DNA from 2 places in the Arthrobacter sp. UYCu512 genome. Region 2 is predicted to be linked to the other one. Evidence: predicted binding sites of a transcription regulator. Region 2 holds the regulator's gene; the other holds the start of a gene.
The links. Region 2 encodes LexA, which represses DNA repair genes until DNA is damaged. Its sites were predicted from a motif close to TCGAACANNTGTTCGA; they were not measured.
Positions count from the first base shown of each region.

Region 1: ABIB49_RS03105 (DUF6504 family protein) is a predicted target of LexA. The motif match lies at 2,756-2,771, and genes of this name have one in related genera.

Region 1 covers NZ_JBEPPA010000002.1:122,163-126,578, forward strand. Annotated here, with positions in the region: gene ABIB49_RS03100 (DNA polymerase III subunit alpha) at 1-2,366, opposite strand, end outside; gene ABIB49_RS03105 (DUF6504 family protein) at 2,363-2,695, opposite strand; gene ABIB49_RS03110 (hypothetical protein) at 2,853-3,239, shown strand; gene ABIB49_RS03115 (chorismate mutase) at 3,248-3,574, opposite strand; gene ABIB49_RS03120 (VOC family protein) at 3,589-4,011, shown strand; gene ABIB49_RS03125 (SOS response-associated peptidase) at 4,066-4,416, opposite strand, start outside.
Region 2 covers NZ_JBEPPA010000003.1:17,849-22,264, forward strand. Annotated here, with positions in the region: gene ABIB49_RS04060 (histidinol-phosphate transaminase) at 1-958, opposite strand, end outside; gene ABIB49_RS04065 (LysM peptidoglycan-binding domain-containing protein) at 1,026-1,499, opposite strand; gene lexA (transcriptional repressor LexA) at 1,842-2,588, shown strand; gene ABIB49_RS04075 (ATP-dependent DNA helicase) at 2,850-4,416, opposite strand, start outside.

The DNA.
Region 1 (4,416 bases), on a different contig from region 2:
CTGTACCCCCGGGCGCGGGCTTCCTTCCGGAAGAACTCCTCCACCTTTCCTTCGAGTACATCGTTGCCGAGGGCGCGGCGGAATTCGTCGGCCCGCGCCAGCCCGCATCCGGTCATCACGTCGAAGGTCTTGAGGATCTGCTCATGGAACACCGTGACGCCGTGCGTCTCCTTGAGGACGGGCTTAAGGTCCGGGTGCGGATAAACCTCGGGTGCAAATCCATGCCGGTACTCCAGGAAAGGCCGGACCATATCCGATTTCATCGGACCAGGCCGGAACAGGGAGATATCGATGATCAGGTCATTGAACTCCCTGGGCGCGAGCTTGCCGATCAGCTCGCGCTGACCGGGTGACTCGATCTGGAAACAGCCCAGGGTATGGGTACTGCGGATCAGTTCATAGGTGGGTTCGTCGTCGAGCGGCACGGCGTTGAGGTCGATCTGACCGTCCTCGGCGATGTAGTCCGGCCCCGTCCCGTCAGGCCCTGCCGGATGTGCGCCTGCGGCGACCACCTCGGCTTTGGAGGGATGGAGCCGGATCACTTCGCGGACGGCGAAGGCCATGGCGCTTTGCATCCGGACACCCAGGACGTCGAGTTTGAGCATGCCCATCGGGTCCATGTCGTGCTTGTCGAACTGGCTCATCGGCAGACCCAGCCCGCTGGGCTGGACAGGCGTCCGGTCCAGCAGGGTCGCATCCCCCAGGATCACCCCGCAAGGGTGCATGGAGATATGGCGCGGCAGCCGGTCCAGCCGTTCGGTGAGGTCCACCAGCAGATCCAGCTGCTGGTTCCCGCTGAAGTCGCGCTGTCCCACCCGGCCGGCGAATTCCTTCAGCTCAGGCTTCTCCACGAGCGCTTCACGGAAGTTCCGGGCTGAAAATCGCCACAACTGCTTGGCGATGTCCCCAATCTCGCCTTCCTCCATGCCCAGTGCCAGGCCGGCGTCTCGCACGGCACCGCGAGCGCGGTAGCCGTTTTGCATACTCATCAGGGTGACGCGCTCGGACCCGAAGCGCTCAAAGATCTTCCGGTACACGTTGTGCCGTTCAGCGCTTTCGACGTCGATGTCGATATCCGGCAGGGTGGCACGGTCCCGGGAGAGAAAGCGTTCGAAGATCAGGTCGTGCTGGAGCGGGTTTACCTGGCTGACGTCGATCAGATAATTGACCAGGCTGGAGGCCCCCGAGCCTCGGGCCGCTGCCCGTACCCCCATGTCCAGGATCATCCGGGACACCTCGGCCACGGTCAGGAAGTACGCGGCGAAGCCCAGGTTGTCGATGATTCCCAGCTCATGCTCCAGCCGCGAACGCAGCTCCCCGGCAGCTTTGCCGGTGATCCCCGGGAACCGCCTGCCGATGCCGGCCTCGCAGCGCAGGATAAGTTCGGCGAGGGGATCCCCGGCGATTCCGATCACTGTGGCTTCCGGCACCACGGGCTGTTTCCAGCCCATGTCCGTTACCGGGTCCATCCTGCAGCGGTCCGCGAGCGCCTCGGTCTGCGCCATCAGGCTTTTGAGGTCGGCAGCGCCGTATCCGGCGGCGTGCATGATCTCCTTGCCCAACTGCAGCATCTGGCCGGAGGATTTCAGCCAGCCCTGCCCGTTGGGCTGAAGCAACGGGGCGGCGGAAAGCTCGGGCAACGATTTCAGCGTGCGGGCGGAATCCAGCACGTCCGCGGTAGCCGCCCCGTCCTCGGCGACGTAACGCACGGCGTTGCTCAATACAGCGGGAACCCCGTGCTCAGCGGCAAGCTTGAGCATCCGTACAGCGTGGGCGGTGCTCAGCGGTTCCCCGGGCGGACTGAGCTGGCTGACCACCTCGGCGGCGATTGTTCCCGGGGGCATGGCATCGAGCCAGCGTTTGAACAGGGTGCGGGGGCGCAGGTAGCGCCTCCCGCCCATGGCACGTCCCACGTCGGAGTCCGGGCCGATCAGCACGGTCAACACCGGCTTGAGCGTTTCCGGGTGCAGGGTCCGGGAGGCCAGCTCGGACCTGGTCACCGCGACCGGCACCGCTCCCCCGGCCTTGCCCGTGGTGCGGGCATGCGCATCGGAGATCAGCCGGCACAGCGCACGGTAGCCCGCACCGCTGTTGTTCCCGTGGGCCAGCACAACCACACGTCCCGCTACCTCGGTGCGGAGGTCGCCGTCGTCGTCAAAGACCGCAAGTTCCACGCCGGCAATCGGATCAAGTCCCGCAGCCATGCAGGCCTTGAGGTGTTTGACTGTTCCATAGAGGCCGTCACGGTCCGTGCAGGCGAGCGCCGTCGCGCCGTCCGCGGCAGCGGCGGCGGCCAGCTCATCCGGCCAGGAGACCCCGTAGTGGGCGCTGAAGGCGGTGGAAACATGGAGATGCGTAAAGCTCATGCTGATTCGGGCGCAAGGAACGGACGCAGGGCGTCGTGGATCCGCAGCAGGCGCCAGCGTCCGCTGCCCACATGCCGGGTGAGGTCAAGGGTGAGGCTGTCGGTGTCGGTGGAATCTGCCGGGCGCACCTGCACCCGCCAGATCTCGTGATCCACCAGCCCGGGACCGCTTCCCAGCGGTGCCCGCTGTTCCTCAGCCCACCATTGACGCCGCTCGTACCAGCGGACCGGTTCCGCACAAAGGATGTAGTGGCGGCCGGCCCAGCCGAGCGTCAAAGGCTCGCCCGAAGGGGCGCAGACGACGTCCACGGTCTCGCTGAACATACCCACTGCGCCTCCCGGACCACACCATGTGAAAAAACGACCGGTAGAAAAACGATCGGCAACAATTCGAACATATATTCGAACAACTCCAGTCTACGACGGTCCTTCGGCAAAACCTAGGTCAGGGGTGGACGGACGTACGCGCAGGTAGCAGGATTGAGCCATGAGCTCCCATAACGCACTTCTGAAACACGTCAGCATCGCCGCCGAGGACACGTCCCTGGTGGCGAAGTTCGATATAGACGGAAACATCCCCGGCCAGGGCGCTTATGTGGTGGGGCTCGTCGCGGCAACACCGGATCATTCCCACCAGCGAAGGATGGGGATCGAGTTTATGAACGGGGAGGCGGTGTCCTTCTACTGCTTCAGCCATGACGGCACGGAGGAGAACTTTGACCTTAAGGGTGTCGACCACTCCGGAAACACCATCACCGGGCATTTCCCGCTCAGCACGGTCATGGGCCTGGCCAAGGGCCACCTGATGACGGCATTCAGCGACTGTGACGGCCGGGAGTACCAGTCAAACGTTGCGGTAGAGGAAGCCCTCTAAGCCGCCCGTCAGGAGCTGGCTTTGTAAACCTCCAGCTCGAGCGTGATAAAAGCATCGACCATGGCCCGGTAGGTTTTTTCGATGAGGTCGACGTCGATGTCCTTCTGCTGGGCCGTGGTGCGGACGTGTTCGATCACCCGCTCCACGCGTCCGGGGGCCCGCACCTCGGCGCTGTCCGCTTTGAGGGTTCCGGCGATCCGGATCAGGCGCTCGCGGCGGCCGATCAGGGACACGATCTGTTCGTCCACCTCGTCAACCGCCACCCGGACAGCCGCGAGCTGTTCCCGGTCGGCTTTGGCAGCTTTATCGTTTTCGTGATTTGTGGACATGTCCATGACAGTATCGAAAGATGCAGCCACGAGTCGATTTAATTTCACTGGGTGTCCGCAGCGTTGGCGCCTCCCGTAGTTTCTACGTCGATGGCCTGGGTTGGCCCGTCCACCGAGAAGTCCGCGGCGAGGTTCTGTTCATCCAGGCCAACCACGGGCTCATCCTCTCGCTCTGGGACGCCGGCCAGATGCAGGCAGAAGCCGGCACCGATCCACCCGCCGGCATTCCCTGCATCACATTGAGCCACAACCTGGCCAGCGCCGCGGAAGTGGACTGGGTGATGGCGGAAGCCGAATCCGCCGGAGCGGCCGTTATCGCGGCGGCCAAGACCCAGCCCTGGGGCGGCTATACCGGCTACTTCGCCGACCCCGACGGCTACCGCTGGGAAGTTGCCTTCAATCCCAGCTGGGCGGTCGACGGCGGCGGGAAGGTGACACTCTGAACCGGCCACCCCGCGTGCCCGCCGCAGCACTGCAGTACGGCTGTGTGCGCATCCCTAGAACAGGCTTCCCACCGGCCGGATCAGCTCCGGGGAATCATTTTTGACATTCCCGACCGCGGTACCCACGGCGTCGATCGTCCAGCCCTCCGCAACGTCGTGCGCGCCCGCCCGGACCAGATCGACCAGCCCTGCGGCATCGTCGGCCTGCGGATCCAGCCACGCCTGCAGCGTCGTCCGGTGCATTGGCAGCGGAACCCGGTCGTGCAGGGCCGTGAGCTCGGCCAGCATCCCCCCGGCATAACCCTCCGGCGGCGCGTCGGTAGTCATGATCGACGTCGAGAGCAGCCAGCGTTCCGGGTCATCGTCGGCCTTGGCGGGGTCTTTCCACCATTCGTAGAGACCGGC
Region 2 (4,416 bases):
GACTGTCGAGACCGCCAAAAAAGACGTAGTTCGAATCAGAGGCAGCAGGCTTGAGGCCCATACGCTGCAGCTCGGCAACTATCCTGTCCCGTTGTCGCTTGATGTCCTCAACATCCGCCATCAGGGCGACCCGGTGCCGCAGGGCGGCCAGGGCTGTTGCCTGGGTGATCGCCGAAAGGTGGTACGGAAGCCGCACCAGCCGCAGCGCATCGGTGACCTCGGGCGCTGCCGCCATGTAGCCAACGCGGGCACCGGCAAGGGCAAAAGCCTTGCTCATGGTGCGCGAGACGATCAGGCGCTCCCGCCCGGGCAGGAGGGTGAGGGCGCTCGGCGTGCCGTCGTGGGCGAACTCGTGGTACGCCTCGTCGACGATCACTATCGTCTGGCTGGCTTCGCCGGCTTCGTACACGGCCTTCACCACGTCCAGGCCCAGACCCGTACCGGTGGGGTTGTTCGGGGAACACAGGAAGACGATATTCGGCTGCAGTTCCCGGACCTGGCGGGCGGCCGAGCCGGCGCTCAGGCCGTAGTCCTCGGCACGGATGCCCGTGATGTATCCGGTGTCCGTTCCGGCGGCCAGCAGCGGATACATAGAGTACGTGGGAGGGAAACCAAGGGCAGTGCGCCCCGGACCGCCGAAGGCCTGGAGGATCTGCTGCAGCACCTCGTTGGAACCGTTTGCCGCCCAGATGTTCTCCGCGCCCAGCCCGTGGCCCAGGTATTCCGCAAGGGCTTCGCGCAGCTCCGTAAACTCGCGGTCCGGATAGCGGTTCAGGCCGGCGGCGGCAAGGGTAACCGCCTCCGAGATCGCGGCGAGCACATCGGCCGGGACACCGTGGGTGTTTTCATTGACGTTCAGCAGGATGGGAACGTCAAGCTGCGGCGCACCGTAGGGCGTCAGTCCGCGAAGATTGGTCCGGAGGGGAAGTCGGTTCAGGCGCTCTAACTGGTCAGTCACCTCACTAGTTTAAGTGAGATCGCCGCGGGCCCGGAAACTGTGACACCTGACCCATCGCTCAATGGCCCTACGTGGACGGAATGAAAAGGGCCTGGCCCGGCACCACGCGTGCCGCCTCGAGGTTGTTCAGCTCGATGATGTCGGCAACGACGTCGCGGGGGTCACGGCTGGGCACCACGGCGGCGGCAATGGCCCAGAGCGACTCCCCCGGCTGCACCGTCACGGTGACAGTTGGTGTGGGTGACAACTCAGCGGTGGACTCTGCCGCTTTGGCGGGCGCGTTGAGGAAGCCGCTCAGGGTCAAAATCAGTGCAGCCAGCAGCATCAGCGGCACGCCGATAAAAACAAGGCGCCCCCGGCGGGTGAGCTTCAGCGGCGCCTGCCGGGCACGCGGCCCGCGGACGGCGTTGAGCTGCCGGCTGCCGGGGCTGTCCTGCACGGCAGGGGCGGACCCGCCGCCGGGTGCGCCGGCGTCGTGCCGGCCGTAGTTGCCGAATGCGTCGCGGCCGAAAGTGTCGTGAAACGCGCTTGATGCTGACATGAACTGAGCCCTTCCTGGACCATACTGTGCCGCCCGGCGCACTCCACATACGTGCCGCCAACCGGCCTAACTTTCGAACAAACAACCGAACGCCATGCCCTGCACGGGCAACTAAGTAATAGAACACATGTTCGAATCTTGTTAGTTCTGTTTTAGCACTTATTAACGAACATTGTCGAGACTCGCTAGAACAAATGTTTGAAAAAGCGGTGTGGCTGGCCTAGGTTTGACTCAAAGAACAACCACTTCTGCAGTTGATCAGCAGGGTCTGACATTTCAGGCCGGAAGTTCCCGGCGGCCGCAGCCACGGCAGCCGGGCGGAACGGAAAGGCGTTGGCGAACATGGCAGCACAAGCCACTGGCGGCAGGGCCACCCAGCGGGGCCCGCAGGCTGCCCGGCCACCGAAGAGCCTTACCGTTCGGCAAAAGAAGATTCTGGAAACTATCCAGCGCTCCGTGACGGACAACGGCTACCCGCCGTCCATGCGCGAGATCGGCGACACGGTAGGACTGGCCAGCCTCTCCAGCGTCACCCACCAGCTCGCACAACTGGAAAAGCTGGGTTACCTGCGGCGCGACCCGAAGCGCCCGCGTGCCATGGAAGTGCTGATGCCGCTGACCCTCGATGAGGGAAGCACAAAGATCCCAGCCGCCAAGGCCGGCGGGCTGCGGACCGTGGGCGGGCTGTCCGTGTCCGAGTTGAGCAGTGCCACCGACACCGCCATGGTGCCGCTGGTGGGCCGGATCGCGGCCGGCGGTCCGATCCTGGCCGATCAGGTCGTTGAGGACGTGATGCCGTTGCCCCGCCAGCTGGTGGGCCACGGCGAGCTGTTTATGCTCAAGGTCGCCGGGGATTCCATGATCGATGCAGCCATCTGCGACGGCGACTGGGTGGTGGTGCGCCAGCAGGGCGACGCCGTCAACGGAGATATCGTGGCCGCGCTGCTGGACGACGAGGCCACCGTTAAGACCTTCCGGCAGCGCGACGGCCACACCTGGCTGCTGCCGCAGAACACGCAGTACGAGCCCATACTCGGCGACCACGCCGTCATTATGGGCAAAGTCGTCTCGGTACTGCGCTCGCTGTAGCCCGCGTTGGTGCCGGCTTGATCCGGCCACGACCCGGCGCGCCGGTAGCCCGGCCGCGGCCTTATGACCCCCGGCACGTTCGGCCCGGTTCCCCGCCCCCTTATGTTCCCTGCCCCTTAGGTTCGCTGCCCCCTGAGTTTCCCTGGCCCCTGATGGAGAGCCGGCGGAGGGAATGCCGAGGGCCCGGTGCTGCAGCCCTGGCCCGGTTCAAGGAACCGGGTGGGAGCACCAAAACACTGCAAACCGTCCCGTCAGCGGCCGCTAGTTGGGCTGCCCGGATTCCTTCCCAAGCCGTTCCAGGGCAGCCATGGCGACCACGGGATCGTTGGTGGGCCAAAATGGCGGCAACGCCGCCCGGAGGAATCCGCCATAGCGTTCGGTGGACAGCCGTGAATCCAGCACAGCCACCACTCCCCTGTCCGTGGTGGTCCGGATCAGCCGGCCTGCGCCCTGGGCCAGGCGGATGGCGGCGTGGGTCGCGGAAACGCTCATAAAGCCGTTGCCTCCGGCCTGTGCCACGGCGCGGGACCGGGCAGTCATCAGCGGGTCATCGGGACGCGGAAACGGAATCCGGTCGATCACCACGAGGCGGCAGGAGGCGCCGGGCACGTCAACGCCCTGCCACAGGGACATGGTGCCAAAGAGGCAGGTGTCCGGTTCATCGGCGAACTGTTTTACAAGCGCGGTCATGGTCGAGTCGCCCTGGCATAGGATGCTGACGTCCAGCCGCGGCCGCATCGCCTCGGCTGCGTCCTCGGCGGCGCGGCGGGACGAAAACAGGCACAGCGCCCCGCCGCCGGAGGCGCGGATGAGCTTCTCGAGTTCGTCGAGGGCTTCCGGGGACGTGCCGCGGCCGGGCTTGGGCAGGTGCTTGGCGACGTAGAGAATGCCTTGTTTGGGGTATTCGAAGGGTGAACCGACGTCGACGCCGGTCCAGCTGGGGGCCCCGGGGCCGACCAGGCCCAAGCCGCCGGCGGCGGGTTCGAACGCGGAGCCGATCGCCAGGGTCGCGGAGGTCAGAATTACAGTGTGGTCCGCGAAGAGGCCCTCACGGAGCCGGCCGGCGACACTGAGCGGAGCGATGTTGACCAGGGCGGGCGCGGACTCGTCGGGCTGGGAGTAGCCCTGCTGCGGGTCAAAGGTGCTGTTGCGGGAAAACCAGACCACTTCACGGTTTTCCCGCGCCGCCAGCAGCCGTTCGCATAGCTCCAGGATCACCATCAGGCGCGAGCGCGCCAGCTGGCGGCCGCCGTCGGCCGTGTTGGCGCTGTCCCCCTTGGAATCCGAGAGGGCCGCGCGGCACGCGTCCCGCAACTGGTCGACACAGTCCAGCTGTTCACTGTTTAACCCGTTCGGCATCAGCCCGCCGGGGACGCCCTCAATGGCAAGTTCCAGGTTGGCGGCGGCGTTGTTCAGCGCGTCCACCGTAATGCCGGTGTGCTTCCGGGCCCCGGACGCGGCGGCGTGCACCATCGCGACGGAGAGCTGGCCGGAGACCGCGCCGGTCACGCGGTCCTGGAGTTCATGGGCCTCATCGACCACCACAACATCGTATTCCGGCAGCACTGCGAGGCCCTCGAAGGCGCTGACCGCCAGCATGGCGTGGTTGGTGACAACAACGTCGGCGTCCGCGGCGTTCTGGCGGGCGAGTTCGCTGAAGCACTCTGCCGCCAGCGGGCATTTTTGCGCGCCAAGGCACTCCATCGAGGTAACTGAGACCTGCCGCCACGCACGGTCGGTGACCCCTGGCAAAAGCTCATCCCGGTCTCCCGTCGAGGTGTCCTCGGCCCAGTCGCGGAGCCGGACGACCTCCTTGCCGAGCTGGGAG